One region of the Blautia sp. HCP3S3_C12 genome, then DNA from elsewhere that is predicted to be linked to it. Evidence: predicted binding sites of a transcription regulator. Region 1 holds the regulator's gene; each other region holds the start of a gene.
The links. The regulator Rex, encoded in region 1, represses fermentation and respiration genes when NADH is low (regulators of the CRP and FNR family bind a similar motif). The targets are predictions, from matches to a motif close to ATTGTTAANTANTTAACAAT.
Positions count from the first base shown of each region.

Region 2: gap (type I glyceraldehyde-3-phosphate dehydrogenase) is a predicted target of Rex. The motif match lies at 3,866-3,885, and genes of this name have one in related genera.
Region 3: ACTNDS_RS12325 (4Fe-4S dicluster domain-containing protein) is a predicted target of Rex. The motif match lies at 3,256-3,275, and genes of this name have one in related genera.

Region 1 is NZ_JBQHWC010000006.1:96,156-104,512, reverse strand. Features, by position in the region: gene ACTNDS_RS07595 (LCP family protein) at 1-727, shown strand, start outside; gene ACTNDS_RS07590 (hypothetical protein) at 733-888, opposite strand; gene ACTNDS_RS07585 (S8 family peptidase) at 1,094-1,987, shown strand; gene ACTNDS_RS07580 (NADP-dependent isocitrate dehydrogenase) at 2,063-3,271, shown strand; gene abc-f (ribosomal protection-like ABC-F family protein) at 3,310-5,220, opposite strand; gene ACTNDS_RS07570 (redox-sensing transcriptional repressor Rex) at 5,492-6,139, shown strand; gene ACTNDS_RS07565 (NAD(P)H-hydrate dehydratase) at 6,269-7,768, shown strand; gene alr (alanine racemase) at 7,849-8,357, shown strand, end outside.
Region 2 is NZ_JBQHWC010000001.1:368,498-376,854, reverse strand. Features, by position in the region: gene rlmD (23S rRNA (uracil(1939)-C(5))-methyltransferase RlmD) at 1-78, opposite strand, end outside; gene tpiA (triose-phosphate isomerase) at 711-1,460, opposite strand; gene ACTNDS_RS01925 (phosphoglycerate kinase) at 1,494-2,687, opposite strand; gene gap (type I glyceraldehyde-3-phosphate dehydrogenase) at 2,797-3,816, opposite strand; gene ACTNDS_RS01915 (histidinol-phosphatase HisJ family protein) at 4,041-4,859, shown strand; gene ACTNDS_RS01910 (cation-translocating P-type ATPase) at 4,861-7,314, opposite strand; gene nifU (Fe-S cluster assembly scaffold protein NifU) at 7,450-7,899, opposite strand; gene nifS (cysteine desulfurase NifS) at 7,930-8,357, opposite strand, start outside.
Region 3 is NZ_JBQHWC010000016.1:18,821-27,177, reverse strand. Features, by position in the region: gene ACTNDS_RS12340 (fumarate hydratase) at 1-47, shown strand, start outside; gene ACTNDS_RS12335 (Fe-S-containing hydro-lyase) at 49-615, shown strand; gene ACTNDS_RS12330 (YoaK family protein) at 937-1,623, shown strand; gene ACTNDS_RS12325 (4Fe-4S dicluster domain-containing protein) at 1,708-3,213, opposite strand; gene ACTNDS_RS12320 (complex I 24 kDa subunit family protein) at 3,516-3,995, shown strand; gene ACTNDS_RS12315 (NADH-ubiquinone oxidoreductase-F iron-sulfur binding region domain-containing protein) at 3,992-5,863, shown strand; gene ACTNDS_RS12310 ([FeFe] hydrogenase, group A) at 5,879-7,567, shown strand; gene spoIVA (stage IV sporulation protein A) at 7,667-8,357, shown strand, end outside.

The DNA of each region.
Region 1 (8,357 bases):
GAATATTATCCTTACCCTTAATGCTACTACAAAGCAGATTCTTATGATTTCCACACCCAGAGATTATTTTGTGCCCTTGTCTATTTCCAACGGTGTGCCGGATAAGCTGACCCATGCAGGCATCTATGGTGTAAATGTATGTATGGATACCTTGGATATGCTTTATGATATCGATATCAATTACTATTTCAGATTGAATTTTGCAGGATTTGAGCAGATTATTGATGCCCTTGGCGGAGTTAACGTTAATTCTGATTATGATTTTGATTCTGGTAATACTACGGGCTATCACTTTAATAAAGGTGAAAACCACCTGAACGGTGAACAGGCTCTTGTCTTTGCCAGAGAACGTTATGCTTTTAAAGAGGGAGACCGTCAGCGAGGACGCAATCAGATGGCTGTGATCCAGGGTGTAGTCGATAAGGCAACCCAGCCTGCGTTCCTGAAAAATTACCTTTCTGTTCTGGACAGTCTGGATGGTGCTTTTGAGACCAATGTTCCTTATGATGTGATGGCCTCTCTGGTCCGCAAACAGTTGGATGAGGGTGGAAGCTGGCAGGTATTGTCTTATAGCGTAGATGGTACAGGGGATACCCAGAAGCCTTATTCCATGAGCTCTAAGGCATATGTTATGATTCCGGATCAGAACACAGTGGATAAGGCTAAGGTGCTGATGAAGAAGGTACGGGAAGGCTTCCGGTTATCTGAGGCAGATGTGGCCAGATAGGATGACTACCGCAGCGGGTGCTTTTTCTTCCATTCACGGATGAATTCCAGCTGTTCCTGGTCGGAGATTTCCTGGGAAGCAGCGTCGTTTCCGGCTGCTACACAGCAGAGCAGGATAAAGAGTTGAAACAGCAGAAAGATAAGTATCAACAGTAAGATCATAGAATATTCCTCCCCTTGGATGACATGTTTGACGGATTGTTGTGAGATACATCACTTTTTAAGTATTGGCCTATCATCCGGGATTTATACATTTTATGAAAAATCGGCAGAAATATGTGTTCAAAGCACATATGAAGTTTCATTTAAAAATCCTCCGAATAAAGTAGAGTAAGCGACATCTTCTGCTTTTTCGGAGGATTTTTATATGGAAAATTTTGACATAGATCAATTAGGTGATACAGGCTATACCGGAAAAAATGTCTGCGTGTGTGTGCTGGATACCGGCATTTATCCTCATATAGATTTCAGAGACCGGATTATCGGGTTTCAGGATTTTGTGGGAAAGCATATGTTACCTTATGATGACAATTCCCATGGAACCCATGTAAGCGGCATTATCGGCGGCGACGGGAGCGCTTCAGGAGGAAGAATCAGGGGAATCGCCCCGGAGTGCAATCTGGTTGCCCTGAAGATACTTGACAGATATGGAAATGGAAAAAAGAGGGATGTACTGCGGGCCTTTGACTGGATTCTGAAAAATAAAGATGCTTACGGGATTCAGGTAGTAAATATTTCCATAGGGACAACCTGCAGGGAAAAACAGGATCACAGACAGCTGATCGAAGGGGTGGAAAGACTGTGGGATGCAGGGCTGGTAGTAGTGGCTGCAGCAGGAAATCAGGGTCCCCGTTCAGGAAGTGTTACGGCTCCGGGCAGCAGCCGTAAGATTATCACTGTGGGGTCAAGCGACCTGCTTACAGGCAGAACGGCTATTTCCGGGCGGGGACCTACTTCAGAGTGCATCTGTAAGCCGGATCTGGTAGCTCCGGGTAATCGCGTTCTGTCCTGTGCTCCGGGAACGGATTTTGCCTATGGGGTAAAAAGCGGGACCTCTATGTCCACACCCTTAGTCAGCGGCGCTGCAGCCCTTCTTCTGCAAAAATATCCTACCCTTACCAATGTGGAAATCAAAAGATGCCTGAAGGAATCGGCCAGAGACCTGGGTCTGCCTCGGAATCTGCAGGGCTCAGGAGAACTGGATATGAAACAGGCATTGACGAACGAATCTATTTCCGTTAAAATGATACGTAAAATGTAATGCTTCAGTGTAGTAGCGCTGAACAGTTACTGTAAAATGCTAAAGGGATAAACCCGTACAAAGAGGAGGATCTTTATGAAAAAAATTCAGATGCAGACACCGCTTGTGGAGATGGACGGAGACGAGATGACCCGAATCCTCTGGAAGATGATCAAGGATGAGCTTCTTCTTCCTTTTGTTGATCTGAACACAGAGTACTATGATCTTGGCCTGGAATACAGAAATGAAACAGATGATCAGGTAACTGTAGATGCAGCAGAAGCTACAAAGAAATATGGCGTTGCTGTAAAATGTGCGACCATCACTCCCAATAAAGCCAGAATGGAAGAGTACACACTGAAAAAAATGTACAAAAGTCCTAACGGTACCATCCGTGCCATTCTGGACGGAACCGTGTTCCGTGCCCCTATTGTAGTGAAAGGGATTGAGCCATGCGTAAAAAACTGGAAGAAACCCATTACCATTGCCCGTCACGCTTATGGAGATGTATATAAGAATACAGAAATGTATATTGACGGACCGGGAGATGCCTATCTGCTGTTTAAGGGTGAGAACGGTGAGGAGAAAAAGGAACTGATCCATCATTATGAGGATGCAGGTGTCCTTCAGGGAATGCATAACCTGGATGCATCCATCACAAGCTTTGCAAAGTGCTGCTTTAATTATGCACTGGATACAAAGCAGAGCCTGTGGTTTGGAGGCAAGGATACGATCTCCAAGATTTATGACGGACGCTTCAAGGAGATTTTTGCAGAGGTTTATGAGCAGGAGTTCAAAGAGAAATTTGAGGCTGCCGGAATTGAATATTTCTACAGCCTGATTGATGATATCGTTGCCCGTGTTATGAAGGCAGAAGGGGGATTTATCTGGGCCTGCAAGAACTATGACGGAGATGTTATGAGTGATATGGTTTCCTCTGCTTTTGGTTCTCTGGCAATGATGACTTCTGTGCTGGTATCTCCGGACGGATATTATGAATATGAGGCTGCACACGGAACTGTACAGAGACATTATTATCGTCACCTGAAAGGGGAAGAGACTTCCACCAATTCCGTTGCTACTATTTTTGCATGGACAGGTGCTCTCAGAAAGAGAGGAGAGCTGGACGGCAATCAAGAACTGATGGAATTTGCAGATAAGCTGGAAAAAGCTACTCTGGGAACCATCGAGGATGGCAGAATGACCAAGGATCTGGCTCTGATCACAACCTTAAAGGATGTAGAAGTATTAAACAGTGAGCAGTTTATTAAAGCAATCCGTGAAAAGCTTACATCCCTGATGTAAGAGGTAATCTGATAAAAATAAAAAGGGAAGGGCCTGCATTATGCAAGCTCTTCCCATTTTTCATATAAGCCCTCCAGTTCTTCTGTGATGGCTGTCTTTTCTTTGCTTAATCTGGCGCATTCTGCCACATTGGTGCATATCTCCGGGAGAACCATGGTTTCATCGATTTCCTTATCTCTGGTTTCCAGTTCTTCAATCCGGGCTTCCACCTTCTTTAATTCATTTTCACGCTTTCTCTGCCGCGCCTGCTCTTCCTTCTGCTGCTGCCAGGAAAGCTTATTGTCTGAGGCTTGTTTGACCTCTGTTTCAGCCTGGGCTGCTGCCGGAGCATATTTTTCTGTAAGCTCTTCCCGCTTTTCCAGATAATAATCATAGTCACCAATGTAGTTTACAATGGCCTGATTGGTCAGATCCAGAATCCTGGTGGCTGTCTGATTGATAAAATATCGGTCATGGGAGACATAGAGTACAGTACCGGTATAGCTGTTTAAAGCCTCCTCCAGGATTTCCTTGGAGGCAATGTCCAGATGGTTGGTAGGCTCATCCAGGATCAGGAAGTTGGCCTCTGACAGCATAAGCTTTGCCAGGGATACACGGCCTCTCTCGCCACCGGAGAGGGCGGAGATCAGCTTAAATACGTCATCCCCTGTGAAGAGAAAGGCTGCCAGCATATTTCGGATTTCTGTCTCTGTAAGCGTTGGATAAGTGTCTGAAATTTCCTGGAAAATAGTTTTTTCCATGTGGAGTACATGGTGCTCCTGATCATAATATCCAATCTGTACCTTGGAGCCGAGAGCAAAGCGTCCGCTGTCAGCGTCTACCAGACCGTTAAGGATTTTCAGAATGGTAGTTTTGCCGGTACCGTTATTGCCGATGAGAGCCACCCGTTCCCCACGTTTAATGTCAAAGGAAATATTAGAAAACAAAGTCTGTCCGGGAAAAGCTTTGGATAAATCCTCCACAGTGAGTACATCATTTCCGCTGATGTATCTGGGCTCCAGGGAAATCCGCATCTGATTCTGAATCTCCAGAGGCTTTTCGATCCGCTGCACCTTATCCAGCATTTTTTCACGGCTTTCGGCACGTTTGATAGATTTCTCACGGTTAAAAGATCTCAGCTTGGCAATGACCGCCTCCTGGTGCTTAATATCCCGCTGTTGATTTAAGTAAGCTTTATACTGGGCATCCCTGAGCTGGGCTTTTTTCAGAGCGTAGGCAGAGTAATTGCCGCTGTACATTCGCATATTGCCGGCTTCAATCTCTACTACCTTAGTGACAACCTTATCCAGGAAATAACGGTCATGGGAGACAATAAAAACAGCTCCCGGATAATTCAGCAGATAGGTTTCCAGCCAGGAAATGCTTTCCATATCCAGGTGGTTGGTGGGCTCATCCAGCAGAAGAATGTCAGGATTGGAGAGCAGAAGCTTTCCCAGGGCAACCCGGGTTTTCTGACCGCCGGAAAGAGTTTCAATCTGTTTTTCGAAGTCCTCCTCTGTAAAGCCAAGCCCCTTTAATACACCCATGATCTCACTTTTATATGCATAACCATTCTCAAGCTCAAACTGATGGCTCAGTCTGGTATAGGTGTTCATCAGGCTGTCCAGGGCTTCCCCGGCAGCAGTTTTCATTTCATGCTCCATGGAGCGGAGACGGTTTTCCATATCAATGATGTGCTGCTTAGTAGAGATCAGCTCCTCATAGATGGTGTGGTGTCCATGGATATCCTGGTACTGGGCCAGGTAACCGATGGTTTTATCTTTGGCAAGAATAACATTTCCGGAATCCGGGGACAGTTCGTGGATGATAATACGCAGCAGGGTGGTTTTGCCTGCACCGTTGTTGCCGATCAGGGCTGCCTTTTCCCTGTCCTCTATATGGAAGCTGGCATCCTGAAGGATTACCTTCTCGCCAAAGGATTTGCAGATATTCTGACATGATAGGATCATACAAATTCCTCCGAAATTTATATTATTGCAGCAGCCTGCGAATATCCGCTTTGACTGCTGAAATGTACGCATACAGAATTTATTATAACTGAACCGGACTGTTTTTGAAAGAAAAAAAGTATTTTAATTTATGATTTGGATGAAATTTTGCACATTCTATCAGATAGTCTAAATTTAATGATAAAAATTTGTAAATAAAGTACAAATTTAATTTGACAATAAAATAACATTTGGTTATAATTGACCTAGGATATATAAGGAGGGAATATTTGTGGAACCTAAGGAAATTTCAAAAGCGGTGATCAAACGTTTGCCTCGATATTACCGTTATCTGGGAGAACTGATGGAGGAGAATGTAGAACGGATCTCGTCCAACGATCTCAGCAAGAAAATGCACGTGACTGCTTCACAGATCCGTCAGGACCTGAATAATTTCGGTGGATTCGGACAGCAGGGGTATGGATATAATGTACGTTATTTATATACTGAAATCGGTAAGATTCTGGGACTTGACACAGTGCACCCGATGATTATCCTGGGTGCCGGTAATCTGGGACAGGCTTTGGCAAATTATGTAGATTTTGAGAAGCGCGGTTTTCGGCTGGTTGGTATTTTTGATGTAAACCCTGTGCTGGAGGGCATTGCAGTAAGGGGAATTGAGATACAGATGCTTAGTGACCTTCCCCTTTTTCTCAAAGAGAATAATGTGGAGATTGCGATTCTGACCTTACCTAAGGCAAAGGCCAAGGAAATGGCGAAGATTCTCATAGAAAACGGGATCAAGGCAATCTGGAACTTTGCACATATTGATCTGGATGCACCGGAGGATGTTATGGTAGAAAATGTACATCTGTCAGAGAGCCTGATGACCCTTTCCTATAATCTGAGTGAATATCGTAAGGAACATGAGAACCAGTAATAATAGTACATATGTAGTTGCCGGCAGCAGAGGGGACGGTGACGATTTGAATGGCTGTGGTCGTTAGATCATAGCTTTTCTTTTTGAAAAAATAGGTGTATACTGTTTCCAATGACAGGAGGTGGCTGAATGAAACCTGTGGTAACAGCCGGTGAAATGAAAGGGCTGGACCGGAACACAATAGAATCTGCCGGGGTTCCGGGTATGGTACTTATGGAAAGAGCTGCACTGAAAACAGTGGAGGCTATGGAAAAATATCTGGGTAACAAGGATCGTGTACTGGTGGTGTGCGGAAATGGCAATAATGGCGGTGACGGGATGGCCATTGCCAGACTTCTCCATCTAAAGGGGATCAAAGTCGGGATTTATCTGGCCGGTCAGGAGGAGAAGCTGACAGACCAGGCCAGGCAGCAGCTGCAGATTGCCAAATATTATCAGGTACCTTTGGAGCATAACCTGCAGCCGGATGAATATACTATTATAGTAGATGCCCTTTTGGGGGTTGGTCTGTCCAGACCTGTAGAGGGCAGATATGCAGAAATCATCCACATGCTGAACCAGTCCGGGGCTTTCCGGGTGGCTGTGGATATTCCTTCCGGCATCAACGGAGATACAGGACGGGAAATGGGAATCGGATTTCGGGCAGATCTTACAGTAACCTTTGCTTTTTGTAAAAGGGGGCTGTGCTTTTATCCGGGAAGAATGTATGCAGGAGAGCTGATCGTTGCAGATATAGGGATTTATGCAAATCCGGACAGAGATCCCTCTATGGCTTATCTGGAGAAAGAGGATCTGTCAATGCTGCCCTCCAGAATTCCCTGGGGAAACAAGGGAACTTTCGGAAAAGTGCTTCTGATAGCCGGCTCCCGCGGAATGTGCGGGGCTTCCTGCCTGAGCAGTGCTGCGGCACTCAGAGCTTCGGCAGGTATGGTGAAGGTTCAGACTGTGGAGGAGAACAGGATTCCTCTTCAGTCACAGCTTCCGGAGGTTATGGTTACCTGTGAGTTTAATGAGAAAAGCAATCAGGAAATACTGGACTGGTGCGATGTGCTTGTGATCGGACCTGGACTGGGGATGTCAGGAGAGAGCAGAGAAAGGGTACAGTGGTTCCTGTCTCATGCTGCCTGGTGTGGTAAGCCTGTGATCCTGGATGCAGATGGCCTGAATCTGCTGGCAGTACATGGAGAATGGAAGAAATATCTGGGAGAACAGGTAATTCTCACTCCCCATCTGGGAGAAATGAGCCGCCTGACCGGGAAAAGCATCGGTGAGATCCGGGAAAACCTGGCAGAGACTGCTTCCCTGTATGCAGAAGAGACTCATACAGTATGTGTCCTGAAGGATGCCTGTACAGTAGTGGCCTCTGAGAAAGGGGAACAATATCTGAATATGAGTGGTAATGCAGGCATGGCTACTGCTGGCAGCGGAGATGTATTAAGCGGTGTACTGGCAGGAGTTTTATGCATGTTTCTGGCAGCAGAAAAAAAGCCTGCTTATGGTCAGATGGCAGCGCTGGGAGTACTGATCCATGGACTGGCAGGAGATATGGCAGCTGAGAATGTGGGAGAAAGAGGCATGACTGCCAGGGATATTATCCGGTTTCTGCCTGAAGTGCTGAAGGTGCAGTAAAGGAAGAGATTTTGAGTGTCCGGAGTTTCTTTGATGGAATGTGGGACAGATAAAGAATACAAAAAGAGGAAGAGATTATTATGGAAAAATGTAACCGAGTAAAAGCAGTGATTTCTCTGGATGCGGTGGAGGAAAATTTCCGCCAGATGAGAAAAAATATTGCCAGTGACACAAAAATGATTGCTGTGATCAAGGCAAATGCTTATGGTCATGGCGCTGTGCAGATTGCCCATATGATAGAGGGTTATGATTATATCTGGGGATTTGCTGTTGCTACAGCAGAGGAGGCCATTGCTCTGAGAAAGGCAGGGATCACCAAGCCTGTCCTGATCCTGGGAATTATATTTGAGGAATTTTATCCTGAGCTGGTTTCTTATGATCTGCGCCCTGCTGTGTGTGAATATCAGGAGGCTGCAAAGCTTTCCGCAGAGGCTGTGTCTCAGGGAAAGACCATACATATTCATCTTGCGCTGGATACGGGTATGACCAGAATCGGTTTTGCCGATGAACCGTCAAGCGTGGAGGAAATCAAAAAAATCGCAGCACTTCCCGGGTTGGAGATTGAAGGAATGTTTACTCATTTTGCAAG
Region 2 (8,357 bases), on a different contig from region 1:
CTGAAACTGACAGCCGCCGCATTTTTTCCATACCTTACATTTCTCAGGTAACTGTGGTTTTTCTCTCTTTTCTTCCATTTATAACAACCTTTCCTATTTGCAATAAGGCGGACCCAAGCGGATATTCGCCTATAATCTCTGCATCATTATAGCAAGTCCTTCAAATATTCGCAATCCACATTCTCGCTATTTTCCAGATGTTTTCCAGGCATCAAAGTCGAATATTGTATATTTTTGTCGAAATGTTTTTGGAAGAATTATGTTGTAATCCGTAGACCAATGTAGAAAAATATGTTATACTTTGTACATACCAAAGAGAAATATCGTTACTGTTCACTCCGTTCTCAGTAACGTTGCCAAAATTCATTTCAAATTGCCTACGGCAATGGAATTTTGGCTTGTATGTCTCGGGATTTTGGCATATTCATGCCAAAACACCTCGCGGGATAATAGCATGTGAACAGCAACGAAATATCAACAGCGCAAAGGATAAACAGTTCAAATTACAAATGACAGCAACTCACCAGTACAAAGGATAAAATTTTCAGAAATCTGAATATTACAGAACTGCAGATACACTTTCCAAAATACTAATGATAAAACTTAAGGCTTCCGGCATAATAACCGGAAGCCTTTTTCTGTCATTTTTTATCTCAAAAATGTATCAGTATATTATTTCTCGTTTGGACACATTAGCTAAATCTAGCTATTTATTTATAATTTACGATCTGACCGAATTCTTCTTTCAGAGAAGCACCACCAACAAGACCGCCATCAATGTCTGCCTGAGCAAACAGATCTGCTGCTGTCTTGGAGTTTACAGAACCGCCGTACTGGATACGGATAGCTGCTGCTGTAGCATCATCATAGATCTCAGCGATGCATTTACGGATTTCACCGCAAACTTCCTGAGCCTGCTCAGTTGTAGCTGTTTTGCCTGTTCCGATTGCCCAGATTGGCTCATAAGCGATAACTGCTGTCTTAGCCTGATCTGCTGTAACACCCTGGAATCCAACTTTAACCTGCTGACGGATGAAGTCCATTGTCACGCCCTGCTCTCTCTGAGTAAGAGTTTCGCCGCAGCACATGATAGGTGTGATTCCGTGTTCAAAAGCTTTGAGGATTTTCTTGTTAACATCTTCGTTTGTTTCTCCGAAGTATTCTCTTCTTTCGGAATGTCCGAGAACAACATATTTTACACCAGCATCTACCAACATGTTCGGAGAGATTTCTCCTGTATATGCACCTTTCTCTTCAAAGTACATATTCTCAGCACCAACCTGGATGTTTGTTCCTTTAGCAGCTTCTACAACCGGGATAATATCGATTGCAGGTACGCAGAATACTACATCAACTTCTTCGTTAGCTACTAATGGTTTTAATGTTTCTACTAATTTAACTGCCTCGCTTGGTGTCATGTTCATTTTCCAGTTACCAGCGATAATTTTCTTTCTTGCCATGATAATTTATCTCCTTAATTAAACGTTCAATGTTTATTTATCATTTGCTGCTGCAACACCAGGAAGTTCTTTTCCTTCCAGGAATTCAAGAGATGCACCGCCACCTGTGGAGATGTGTGTCATCTTATCGCCATAGCCAAGGATATTAACGGCTGCTGCAGAATCACCACCACCGATGATAGTTGTAGCATCTGTATCAGCAAGTGCTTTGGCAACAGCTTCTGTACCATGAGCAAAATTCGGCATTTCGAAGCAACCCATCGGTCCGTTCCATACAACTGTCTTAGCATCTTTTACAGCATCAGCAAAAAGCTTCTCTGTTTCCGGTCCGATATCCATTCCTTCCCATCCGTCCGGAATCTCGCCACGTTTTACAACCTGAATATTGCAGTCATTGGAGAAGCTGTCACCAATTCTGTTATCTACAGGAAGAAGAAGTTTTACGCCTTTTTCTTCTGCTTTCTTCATCATGTCTAATGCATACTGAAGATAGTCATCCTCACAGAGAGACAAACCGATATGTCCGCCCATAGCTTTGGAGAATGTATAAGACATACCACCACCAATAATAAGAGTATCTACTTTATCAAGAAGGTTATTGATTACAGAGATCTTGCTGGAAACCTTAGCTCCACCAAGGATAGCAACGAATGGTCTCTCAGGATTGTTTACTGCGTTTCCAAGGAAATCGATTTCTTTCTGCATTAAGTAACCAACAACTGCTGTATCAACATATTTAGTTACACCAACGTTAGAGCAGTGTGCTCTGTGTGCTGTACCAAATGCATCATTTACAAATACATCACAAAGAGAAGCGAGTTCTTTGCTGAATTCGTCTCCGTTCTTTGTTTCTTCTGCACGGTAACGTGTATTCTCAAGCAAGATAACGTCTCCGTCTTTCATTTCAGCTACTGCTGCTTTTGCGTTTGGTCCTACTACTTCCGGGTCTGCTGCAAATTTAACTTCCTGTCCTAATAATTCGGAAAGACGTTTAGCAACCGGTGCAAGAGATAATTCCGGTTTTGGTTCTCCCTTCGGTTTTCCAAGGTGAGAGCAAAGAATGATCTTTCCACCGTCAGCGATCAGTTTCTTGATTGTAGGAAGAGCTGCAACCAGACGGTTCTCATCTGTAATCTTACCATCCTGAAGTGGAACATTGAAGTCACATCTTACAAGAACTTTTTTACCTTTTACGTTGATATCATCAACAGATTTTTTATTCAGCATTTGTGGTGCCTCCTTAATAATATTCTTTAACTGTTACAACGCGAAAAAGGTCCGGTCCTAATCAGACCGGACCCTTCGTTGGAGTCTATTCCTTTACACTTACTGAAAATTAAGCGTTCAGTAATTTACCAAAATGTTTGATTGTACGAACCATCTGGCTTGTATAAGAGTTCTCATTGTCATACCAGGAAACTACCTGTACTTCTGTTGTGCCATTCTCAAGTGGAAGAACCATTGTCTGAGTAGCATCGAACAGAGAACCAAATCTCATACCAACGATATCGCTGGATACGATTTCATCTTCGTTGTATCCGAAGGATTCGTTAGAAGCTGCTTTCATAGCTGCGTTGATCTGTTCTTTTGTTACATTACCTTCAACAACTGCTGTTAAGATTGTTGTAGAACCTGTTGGGGTAGGAACACGCTGAGCAGATCCGATTAATTTGCCGTTCAGTTCTGGGATAACAAGACCGATAGCTTTAGCAGCACCTGTGCTGTTAGGAACGATATTAACTGCAGCTGCACGAGATCTTCTTAAGTCACCTTTTCTCTGTGGTCCATCAAGTGTCATCTGATCGCCTGTGTAAGCGTGGATTGTGCACATGATACCAGATTTGATTGCAGCAAGGTCATTTAATGCTTTAGCCATTGGAGCTAAGCAGTTTGTTGTACAAGAAGCTGCGGAAATGATGTGGTCTTCTTTTGTAAGAGTTTCATGGTTTACATTGTAAACGATTGTCTTAAGGTCGTTTCCAGCCGGAGCGGAAATGATAACATGTTTAGCACCTGCATCGATATGAGCCTGAGCTTTGTCTTTGGATGTGTAGAATCCTGTACACTCAAGAACTACGTCTACGCCGATTTCTCCCCATGGAAGTTCAGCAGCGTTAGCCTTTGCATAAATTTTGATTTCTTTTCCGTCAACTGTGATGGAATCTTCTCCAGCCTGAACTGTGTCTGCAAGAGCATATCTTCCCTGTGTTGAGTCATATTTTAATAAGTGAGCAAGCATTTTAGGAGATGTTAAGTCGTTGATTGCTACGATTTCAAATCCTTCTGCTCCAAACATCTGACGGAATGCAAGACGTCCAATACGTCCAAAACCATTGATTGCAACTTTTACTGCCATGATAAAATTCCTCCTATGAATTAAGTGGTTAATCATAATAATTCTTTTGTTTGTTAAAGAATCATCAACCTATATTGTATTGTACATAATTCCAAACAAAAATTCAAGGGGATTTTATAAAAAACAATTAAAAATAAGTAAAAATTCCCATAACCTATGTTATACTGAATAATATTTTAATATACTATGGTAGATTTTCTCTACTGTTTAACAGGAGGTACAGCATGAAAAAAGGTATATTATGGGACTGTCATATGCATTCTTCTTTTTCTGCAGATTCTGACACTCCAATGGAAAACATGGTTCTGAAAGCCCTTTCTCTTGGGCTGAAGGGTGTCACTTTTACGGAACATCTGGATCCCGATTATCCTTCCACCCCGGAATCTCTTGATTTTTCTCTGGATCTATTTTCCTATAGGAAAGAGCTGCTCCGGCTGCAGGAAATCTATAAGGATAAAATACAGCTTCGTTTCGGCATTGAGCTTGGGCTCCAGCCCCAGCTTGAAAAATATTTCCGCAAGCTGACAAAGGATACGCCCTTTGACTTTGTGATCGGATCCTCCCATGTAGTCCATGGGTATGACCCTTATTATCCTGATTTTTTTGAAGGCCGCAAAGAATTCCGATGTTATATGGAATATTTTGAATCTATCCTGGAGAATCTGTCTGCTTACGATGGTTTTGATGTCTATGGACACCTTGACTATGTTGTCAGATACGGTCCTAATAAAAACCATGAATATTCCTATGGGCGATACAAGGATATCCTGGATGAAATCCTGAAGAAGCTTGTCTCCATGAATAAAGGAATTGAACTGAATGCCGGCGGATACCATTATGGTCTGGGAGAGCCAAATCCCTGCATCGACGTCATTCGCCGATACAGAGAGCTAGGCGGTGAAATCATCACTGTTGGTGCCGATGCCCACACCCCGGATAAAATCGCCTGGGAATTTGTCAAAGCCGCAAACGTATTAAACGACTGCGGATTCCGTTATTATACAATTTTCAAAAACCGTAGTCCTGAATTTCTTCCTCTGTAATTTATTTTTGTACTCTGTCAAGGAATCTGGCAAAAAAGCCTTTTTCTGCATCTTCCTTATCCAGAGACTTTGCATAAATTTTTCTGATCCATTCAGTGAGCGCATCAATGACGATAGGAGAAAATGTCATCAGCAGAAATACAAGAATGATCATTCCAAATTCCAAGGATCCAAGGGTCAGAAGATTCTGCAGGATGACTGCACTTCCGAAAAATATAAACTGCATTCCATATATAATCGTCTTTCTATAGGTATTCAGCGGAGAATATACCGTACGCAGAGCAGACATATAATTCCATCCGGTTACCAGCACACATGCTGTATTAAGCATTACAGTTGAATGATAAACATTCTGGCAGACCAGCATAATGGTAAATACACACCCTGTAATCGTAACTGCAGCAGGAAATGCATTCATAAATACATGTCTCAGGAAGGTATGATCAATCTTATTGTAATTATTCTCCTGCGTCAGCAAAAAGGTAGGAATTCCCACTGCACAGGCACTGATCAGCGACATCTGTATAGGTTCAAATGGATATGCACTTCCAAAAAAGATAGTAATCAGTGCAAGCATTACAGAGAACATTGTCTTGATCAGAAACATGGACGCTGCACTTCGGATATTATTTACTACCCTGCGTCCCTGATTTACAATATGAGGCATGGCCGCAAAATTGGAATCCAACAGTACCACATTGGCAATATTCTTGGCTGCATCACTTCCTGCTGCCATGGCAATACTGCAGTCTGCTTCCTTCAATGCCAGAACATCATTTACACCATCACCGGTCATGGCAACTGTATGCTTCTGGGATTGTAGTGCCTGTACCATCTGCTTTTTCTGTTGAGGAGTAACACGTCCAAAGACACTGTACTCAGCCACAGCCTTCTGCATTTCCTCCGGAGTAGTGATCGTTGTTGCATCAATATAACGATCCCCATTCTTAAGGCCTGCTCTCTTTGCAATTGCAGCTACCGTAACCGGATCATCACCGGAGATCACTTTCAGATCCACACCCTGGCTGTCAAAAAAGGCAAGAGTATCCGGCGCTTCCTGTCTGATCACATCTGTAATAAGAATGAAAGCTATAGGCTGCAGTCCCTCCGGAAGCTTCATTTCCTGTGCCTGTTGTTCGCTGTGAGCCAGCACAAGTACACGCATTCCAGACTGGGCATAGCCGGCACAGGCTGCTGTAAGCTGTTCATTTCCCTCCGGAAACAGGAACTGGACAGCACCCATCAGATAAGTTCCCTGTCCTTCAAAAACAGCACCACTGTATTTCCTGTCCGATGAAAACGGAATAGCATGTACCGGCTTCATATCCTTTCTGACAGGAAAGCGCTGACGCAGAGCATCCGCTGTAGCATTCTGGTCTGTTAATACATTCATCAGATTTCCCATAACATAATCCACATTTTTCAATGCTGCCTGATCTTCTTCGGAAATCTGTTCTGTATTTTCTGTATTTTCTGCAGCTTCCGTCTCTTCTGAAATCCTCTCAGAATTCTCTTCTGTTTTATATAATTTCACACTGTCCACGCACATGGTACCTTCTGTGATGGTTCCTGTTTTGTCCAGACACAAAGTATCTACCCTGGCCAGAGTCTCAATACAATAAAGCTCCTGAACCAGTGTTTTTTTTGTTGCCAGCACCAGAGATCCCAAAGTCAGAGCCACACTGGTAAGAAGCACCAGTCCTTCCGGTATCATACCCAAAACTGCCGCTACCATATTGACCACTGAATCCTTCAGGCTGTCCCCAACAATATAATATTGCTTATAAAACAGTAATGCACCCAAGGGAACAATAATAATACTGATTACCTTCAGAATCGCATTCAGAGAATTACGAAGTTCTGAATTATGGCGTTTAAATTCCTTGGCTTCACTGGTGATCTTCGATGCATAGTTGTCCTTGCCCACATGAATCACCTGGCAACAGGCCTCTCCTGACGTCACAAAGCTGCCTGAATACAGCTCATCTCCTGTATTTTTTACCAGGTTATCTGACTCCCCGGTAAGAAGTGACTCATTTACCTCCAGAGTTCCTTCCAGCATTTTTGCGTCTGCCGGAATCTGATCTCCTGTTTTTAAAAATATCAGATCATCCTGTACCAGCTTCTCTGTAGAAATACTCCACTTTTTGCCATCACGCAGCACCACCGTTTTACTTTCAGTGAGAATCGCCAGCTTGTCAATGGTTTTCTTTGCACGTACCTCCTGAATAATACCGATTACAGTATTGATCAGAATAATTCCCACAAACATGGAATTTTTATACGACCTTACACACAATACCAGCACCAGAAGCACAAGGTTCAAAAAGTTAAAAAAAGTTAAGGTGTTTTCCCTTATGATCTGTTTATATGTTCTGGTATTAGGATTTTCATTGGCATTGACCAGCCCCTGTTCAATTCTTTCCTGTACCTGTTCACTTGTAAGTCCTGTCATTTTTACCTCCAGCCTTATTCTTATATCTTTTATAATAACACAGGGCAGATGATAATAATCACCCGCCCCACTTTTTTCACTCTATATAACGAACAAAATCCTTTTATGGATTCAGGCTGCCGGAAGTTTATCTGATCAATATTCTTCCTCTTCAGCTTCTTCGCCTTCATGAATATCAGATTTCGGTTTTTTCAGGCCCTCAATCTCAATATGATGCTTCTGTGCATAGTCCCACAGTGCAGCATGAATTGCTTCCTCTGCAAGCAGAGAGCAATGAACTTTTACAGGTGGAAGCCCATCCAGAGCTTCCATAACTGCTTTGTTTGTAACCTGCATAGCTTCTTCGATTGTCTTACCCTTTACCATCTCTGTAGCCATACTGCTGGTTGCAACCGCTGCACCGCATCCAAAGGTTTTGAATTTACAGTCTTTGATAATATGTGTTTCATCATCAATATCAAGAAAAATTCTCATGATATCTCCACATTTTGCATTACCTACTGTACCTACACCACTTGCGTCTTCTATTTCTCCAACATTACGGGGATGCTGGAAATGGTCCATTACTTTCTCACTATAAGCCATTGTTCTTCCTCCTGACAAGTACTTTTATAATTATTTATGTTTTTTTACAAAATCTTCATATAATGGAGACATATTTCTCAGATGCTCTACGATTTCTTTCAGTCTGTCAATAACAAAATCCACGTCTTCCATGGTTGTCTCTTCGCTGAGTGTCATACGCAGAGAACCATGTGCAATCTCATGAGGCAGGCCAATTGCCAGCAGTACATGGGATGGATCCAGAGATCCTGATGTACATGCAGAGCCGCTGGATGCACAGATGCCGTAATTATCAAGCATCAGAAGCAGGGATTCCCCCTCTACAAACTGAAAGCTCACATTAACATTATTCGGAAGTCTCTTTACACGATCTCCGTTTACCTTTACATACGGAATTTCCGTTTCAATCCTCTGGATCATATGATCTCTGATCTGAATTTCCTTATCTGTACGTTCTTTCATGGATGCATTTGCTCTGG
Region 3 (8,357 bases), on a different contig from region 1:
TCAATATCAACTGTCATGTAACCCGTCATAAATCGGAGGTGATCTAAGATGGAAAGAAAGAAAATTACACTTCCACTTACCAGAGAGCTGGCAAGAACTCTCCATGCAGGTGATCAGGTATTATTAACAGGTACTATTTATACATCCCGTGATGCAGGTCATAAGAGAATGTGCGAAGCTCTTGCAAAAGGTGAGAAAATCCCGTTTGACCCTACAGATGCAACTATCTATTATGTAGGACCGACTCCGGCCAAACCAGGCGCAGTCATCGGTTCTGCAGGCCCTACAACCAGCGGACGTATGGATGCCTATGCACCGACAATGATGTCTGTCGGAGCAAGAGGAATGATCGGAAAAGGTGCCCGCCTTCCGGAAGTAGTAGAAGCCATGAAGAAATATGACGGTGTATACTTCGGAGCGATCGGCGGTGCAGGTGCACTCCTTGCAAAATGTATCAAGAAAGCAGAACTGATCGCATACGAAGATCTGGGAGCAGAAGCACTTCGTAAATTATATGTAGAGGATATGCCGCTTGTAGTCATCATCGACTGTGAAGGCAACAACCTTTATGAAGAAGGAAAAGCAGAATATCTCAAAGAACACGGAGATAAATAATTCTGCAGATACATAAAAAAATAACTTCCATATGCTGTAGCGATATACAGTGTATGGAAGTTCCTTTATATAACGAAAATAAACCGGATCAGAGAGCATCTGTGTTTTATCTGTTCCGGTGAATATTGGATTATATATATTGTATCCAATATATAAAAATCATATAAGCGATAATATGAATTATATCTTTTACATTTGACCTATAAACGTATAACATAAATAAACGGTAAAAGAATAAATGCAGCTATCTATACAGATGATAACAGCAAATAAACTTAAACGGGGAAAATCATGAAAGATCATAATCAACACGAGATACAAATGTCAGAAGCCTTTTTAAACAGTGCATTCCTGGCACTGTCGGGAGGGTTTCAGGATGCCTACACCTATAATGCAAGAAACGAAGTATTCTGTAATGCACAGACAGGAAACGTCGTTCTTATGAGCCAGCATTTCATGGCAGGAGAGCTGATGGCAGGACTGAGTTATTTCTTTCCAATCGTCTTTTTTGCATTTGGTGTATGGGTAGCAGAAAAAGTTCAGGCGAATTTCAAATATGCAAGAAAACTGCACTGGAGGCAGAGCATCCTGCTGGCAGAGATCCTGATCCTGTTTTCAGTAGGATTTATACCAACAGAATACAATATGCTGGCAAATGCCATGGCATCCTTTGCCTGTGCAATGCAGGTACAGTCTTTCCGCAAGGTAAACGGCTATTCCTATGCAAGCACCATGTGTATCGGAAACCTGCGCAGCGGTACTGCAGCTTTATCCGGATATTTCCGTGAGAAAAAGCCAAAACAACTGGAACAGGCAATGTACTACTTTGGAATCATCTTCATGTTTGCAGTAGGTGCAGGTATTGGCGGAAACTTATCCATTCACTTCGGAATCCGGATGATCTGGGTTTCCTGTGGATTCCTTACAATCAGTTTTCTGTTGATGTTCGTAGAAAAGTATAAACATTTTCATGAGGAACATGGACATAAAGAGCCACATCATTCCTGATTAATATTACAAAAAATAAAATGATAAATAAGAAAGCTGCCCGTAAAAAATATCAGTTTACGGACAGCTTTCTTATGTTTCATATTAGTTTAATTCAATCTCTTCCAGTTCTTTGGACGGAAGTTTCTCTGTAGAAGAAGCCAGATAACCTTTCAATGCTTTGGCAGCTTTTGCATACGGTGCATTGGTTCCGGCACCTCCCATACATCCACCAGGACATGCCATACCTTCTATCATACATCCGTTTAACTTACCAACCTTTGCCAGAGTCAGCATCTTCTTACATTCTGCCAGACTCTCCGCATGTTCGATATGTACCGGTATATCCGGATAATATTCCTTTAAGCATGCTTCGATTGCACCAGCAACACCGCCTGCAACTGCATATCCACGGCCTGCAGCAGTAGCATCATGCAGACTGGATGACGGTTCCATAGCAGCCGGATCAATTCCTTTCGCATCAAACAGTCCCCATAATTCCTCAAAAGTGATGACAAAATCAACATCACTTCGTACAGAATTACGCATAGCTTCCAGTTTCTTGGCTGCACATGGTCCGATAAATACAACATGTGCATTCGGATGTTCTTTCTTAATACTTCTTGCAGTAGCGACCATAGGAGTCAGCTCCTGGGAGATATTATCGATCATGGTCGGGAACTGCTTCTTTGCAAGCATGGACCAGGAAGGACAGCAGGAAGTGAGAAGAAATGGAAGATTACCTGTAGCAACCTCCTTTGCATAATGATGAGCTTCGCTGATGGCACCGATATCAGCACCAAGTGCAACCTCATATACTTTGGTAAATCCAAGTGCTGACAGTGCTGCATGGAATTTGCCCGGAGTTACCGCATCTCCAAACTGGCTGATATAGGCAGGTGCGATCTCTGCAATGATCTCAGTTCCTTCACGAAGTGCATGAGCCAGCTGGAAAATCTGGGACTTGTCAGAAATAGCTCCAAACGGACAGCTTACCATGCACATACCGCAGGAAACACATTTCTTATTATCAATCTGTGCACGGCCAAGTTCATCACTTCCAATTGCCTTTACACCACAAGCTCGTTCACACGGACGTTCTTTATGAGAAATAGCATCATATGGACAGACAGATTTGCATTTTCCGCATTTCACGCATTTTGTCTGATCAATATGAGATTTGCCGTTTACCATAGAGATTGCACCCTTTGGACAAGCCTGCATACATGGATGAGCCACACATCCTCTGCACATATTGCTTACCTCATACATATTAGGAGGACAGGCAGAACAGGCAGATGGGATAACCTGCATAAGCGGCGGTTCATAATATTTCTCATCAATATTGGAAGCTTCCACTCCATCAGTCAGATGAACTGCTTTATTCTCTGGACGAAGAGAAAGACCCATGGCCAGTCTTACACGCTCACTGGCAACTGCACGTTCACGGTAGATACTCTCACGGTACTGGGCCCGTTCCTGTACGATATTATACGGGATAGATTCAATATCATGGATCAGAGTATCATCAGTAGATTCAAAACCAAGTTTTGCCACTTCGGTGAAGATCTTTCGGCGAATCTGTTTTACTGGGGTATCAAGAGTTCTCATATTCTTTTGTTATCTCCTATAAATTTATTTCCGCGCTCTTTTAACGATAAAAATATATCAAAAAAGGAAGAAAATGTCATGTTTTTTATTTAACACACTTGTTAAAGGAATTGCGCATTTTTTACATGTAATTCAATGCAAAAATGAATTATATGTGAAAAACATCAAATAAATTCAGAAAAATGCAAATATGGTGTTGTGAAAAATGCATGTATAATGTATAATACAGACAGCACATATGTAAAAAGTGACTAAAGCAAAAATGCGGAGAGGTAAAAAACTAATTTTAAGGAGGGAACCGAATGTTAGACCAGTCTTATTACAAAAAAACGGATGAGATTATCGAACACTACGGACGAAAAGCGGCATCACTGATCCCGATCATGCAGGATATTCAGGCTGAATACCGCTATCTGCCGGGTGAACTGCTCACTTATGTGGCAAAAGAAATCGGAGTAAAAGAGGCGAAAGCCTACAGCGTAGCCACATTCTATGAGAACTTTTCCTTTGAGCCGAAAGGAAAATATGTCATTAAAGTCTGTGATGGTACAGCCTGCCATGTAAGAAAATCCATGCCTGTAAAAGAGGCGTTAATGAAAGAACTGGGATTAAGTCATAAGAAACATACCACAGATGATATGCTTTTTACAGTAGAGACCGTATCTTGTCTTGGTGCATGCGGACTTGCACCGACACTGACTGTAAATGATGAAGTACATCCTAAAATGACACCTGAGAAAGCAGTTGAACTTTTGAACGAATTGAGAGGTGAGTGCGTATGAGTATTAAGAGCAGGGACGACCTGTTAAACAAACAGGCAGAGGTAAATGAACAGATCAAATCCTACACCTGTCGCGTTCTTGTCTGTTCAGGGACAGGATGTATCGCATCCGGTGCCCAGAAGATTTATGATGAGATGGCAACACTCTGTGAAAGAATTGACGGTGTAACCGTTGAGATGCAGAAAGACGTGCCTCATGTAGGCGTAGTCAAAACAGGATGCCAGGGCTTATGCGAACTTGGACCTCTGATGAGAATCGAACCGTACGATTATCAGTATGTACATGTACAGCCGGAAGACTGTAAAGAAATTGTAGAGAAAACTATTCTGGAAGGAAAACCGGTAGAGAGACTGTTCTATAAGGATCATGACACTGTCTGTCCACATCCGGATGACATTCCGTTCCTGAATCAGCAGACACGTATCGTTCTGGAAAACTGTGGTAAGATCGATGCAGAATCCATTGATGAATATATCGCAGTGGGCGGCTATCAGGCCCTTGCAAAAGTACTGGGAGGAATGACTTCTCAGGAAGTCATTGACGAAGTGACGAAATCCGGTCTTCGTGGCCGTGGCGGTGCAGGCTTCCCGGCAGGTAAGAAATGGTCCCAGGTTGCCCGTCAGGCAGAAAAAACCCGTTATGTAGTATGTAATGGTGATGAAGGTGACCCTGGTGCATTTATGGATGGTTCCGTAATGGAAGGCGATCCATATAAGATGATTGAAGGTATGACCATCGCAGCTTACGCAGTAGGTGCAGAAGACGGTTATATTTATGTTCGTGCTGAATATCCTCTTTCTGTAAAGAGACTGAAAATGGCGATTGAACAGGCGGAAAAATACGGCCTGTTAGGTGATAATATTTTAAATTCCGGCGTAAACTTCCATTTACATATCAACAGAGGTGCCGGTGCTTTCGTATGTGGTGAAGGTTCTGCTCTTACCGCATCTATTGAAGGAAACAGAGGTATGCCTCGTGTAAAACCACCTCGTACTGTAGAGAAAGGTCTGTGGGGTAAACCTACAGTTCTTAATAACGTAGAAACTTATGCCAATGTACCGAAAATCATTCTTGAAGGAGCTGACTGGTTCCGTACCATCGGTACAGAGGGAAGCCCTGGAACAAAGACATTCTCACTGACTGGTTCTATCGAGAATACAGGTCTGATTGAAGTACCTATGGGAACCACGCTCCGTCACATTATCTATGATATCGGCGGCGGCTTAAAGAGTGGTGCTGCATTTAAGGGTGTTCAGATCGGTGGTCCGTCCGGCGGATGTCTGATCCTTGACCAGTTAGATGCACCCCTTGACTTTGATTCTGTTAAGAAATTAGACGCGATCATGGGATCCGGTGGTCTGGTAGTTATGGATGAGAATACCTGTATGGTTGAGGTAGCCAGATTCTTTATGAACTTTACACAACGGGAGAGCTGCGGTAAATGTGTACCATGCCGTGAGGGAACCAAACGTATGCTGGAGATCTTGGAGAGAATCGTAGATGGCAAGGGTGAGATGTCCGATCTGGATGAGCTGGAAGAACTGGCAAATATGGTTCAGAATATGGCTCTCTGTGGTCTTGGCAAGAGTGCGCCTCTTCCTGTTATCAGTACCCTGAAACGCTTCCGTGATGAATATGAGGAACATATCCGTGACAAAAAATGCCGTGCAAAGGTATGTACAGCGCTTCGTCAGTTCCATATTAACCCTGAATTCTGTATCGGCTGCGGCAAATGCGCGAAAAACTGTCCGGCAGGTGCTATTTCAGGTAAGATCAAACATCCATACCACATCAATAACGATGTCTGTATCAAGTGCGGTGCATGTAAAGACAACTGTAATTTTGATGCGGTATACGTGGAAGCATAGAAGGGAGGATATACTATGGGCCATATGATAATTGACGGTAGAAAGGTAGAATTTACCGATGAAAAAAATGTCCTGTCTGTCATCCGCAAGGCAGGAATCAATATTCCGACACTGTGCTACCACTCAGAGCTATCCACCTTTGGAGCCTGTCGTCTGTGTACGGTAGAGGATGACAGGGGCAGAACCTTTGCCTCCTGTTCTGAGGAACCAAGAGACGGAATGGTGATCTATACCAATTCCGGTAAGATCAAGAAATACAGAAAACTGATCGTGGAGCTTCTTCTGGCAGCACATTGCCGTGACTGTACAACCTGCGTAAAGAGTGGGGAATGTATTCTCCAGGAACTGGCACACCGTCTGGGTGTCCGGGAAATCAGATTTGAGAATACCAGAGAGATCAGGGAACTGGATACCAGCTCGCCATCCCTGGTGAGAGATCCTAATAAATGTATTCTCTGTGGCAACTGTGTCCGTGCCTGTGAGGAAATCCAGGGTATTGGTGCCCTTGGATTTGCATTCAGAGGAACTGAGGCAATGGTAATGCCTGCATTTAATAAAAAGATTTCAGAAACAGAGTGTGTAAACTGCGGACAATGCCGTGTATTCTGTCCTACAGGTGCTATTTCCATTAAAACTCATATGGATGAAGCCTGGGAAGCTTTGGCAGATCCGGAGGTACGCGTAGTTGCCCAGGTTGCTCCGGCAGTCCGTGTGGCAGTGGGAGATCATTATGGTCTTACCAAGGGTAAGAGCGTAATGGGCAAGATCGTAAATGCTCTTCACAGAATGGGCTTTGATGAGGTATATGATACTTCCTTCAGTGCTGACCTTACGATTATGGAGGAGAGCGCAGAATTCCTTGACAGGATCAAAAAGGGCGAGAAGCTTCCGCTTCTTACTTCCTGTTGTCCTGCATGGGTGAAATTTATTACAGATCAGTACAAAGAATATATTCCAAATATTTCAACCTGCCGTTCCCCTCAGGGAATGCTTTCAGCAGTGATCAAGGAATATTTCCGTGATCCGGAGCATGCAGCCGGCAGGAAAACAGTTATGATCTCCGTTATGCCTTGTACAGCAAAGAAGGCAGAGGCAGAACGTCCCAATAGTTATACAGACGGAGAGAAGGATACAGATATTGTGATCACTACCACAGAGCTTCTCCGTATGATCGATAACTTTGGCATTGATTTTGCATCTCTGGAACCGGAAGCCTGCGATATGCCATTTGGCTTTGGCTCAGGCGGCGGTGTAATTTTTGGTGTGACCGGAGGTGTGACAGAGGCAGTGCTTCGCCGTCTTACCCCGGACCACAGCAAGGAAACCATGCGTGAGATCGCAGAATGCGGTGTACGAGGAGAGGAAGGTATCAAGGAATTTACTGTACCTTATGAGGGTATGGATCTTAAGATCTGTGTTACCAGTGGCCTGGCAAATGCCAGAAAGGTTATGGAGCAGGTAAAGAACGGTGAGAAAGAATATCATCTCATCGAAGTAATGGCCTGCCGCAGGGGCTGCATCATGGGTGGCGGACAGCCTACCAGAGCAGGTGACAGAACCAAATCCCTGAGGGCAAAAGGTCTGTACAATGCAGATAATACTACGATCATCAAGAAATCCGATGAGAATCCATTAGTTGTAGAGCTTTACAATGGACTGCTCAAGGGAAAAGAACATCATCTTCTTCACAACGAATCCTATTAAGGATTTTGTATAAAAACAGGTGAATAATCAGCAGCCTCCGGGCATATCTTATAACAATACATGTGATTGTTTGTAAATATGCAAGGGGGCTGCTTTTATATGGAAAATTTTCAGATATACCGGGATATTCAGGCCCGTACCGGAGGGGATATATACATAGGTGTGGTGGGACCGGTACGAACAGGTAAATCCACTTTTATCCGGCGTTTTATGGAGATAGCCGCTCTGCCGCAGATGTCGGAGAGAAAGCAGGCAGAGATCCGGGATCAGCTGCCGCTGAGCGGTTCCGGAAAAATCATTACAACTGTAGAACCTAAATTCATCCCCAAAGAAGCGGTCAGCGTTTCTCTGGGCACAGAACAGAAGGTGAGGGTACGGCTGATCGACTGTGTGGGATTTCTGGTGAAGGATGCAGGGGGAAATATGGAGGATGGAAAGGAAAGAATGGTAAGAACACCCTGGTCGGAAAAAGCCATTCCTTTCCATGAAGCAGCCAGGATAGGTACCCAGAAGGTAATAGAGGAGCATTCCACCATCGGACTGGTGATCACTTCTGATGGTTCTTTTGGCGAACTGCCCAGAGAAAATTTTACAGAGGCAGAGGAGAAAACCATTCAGGAGTTAAAAAAACAGCATAAACCCTTTCTGGTGCTGGTCAATTCCCAGATGCCATACAAAGAAGCTGCCCAGAAAGCAGTATCTGAAATCCAGGAGAAATATCAGGTAACTGCCCTGAGTGTAAACTGTGATCAGCTCCACAAAGAGGATATTGCCCAGATCCTGGAAAAAA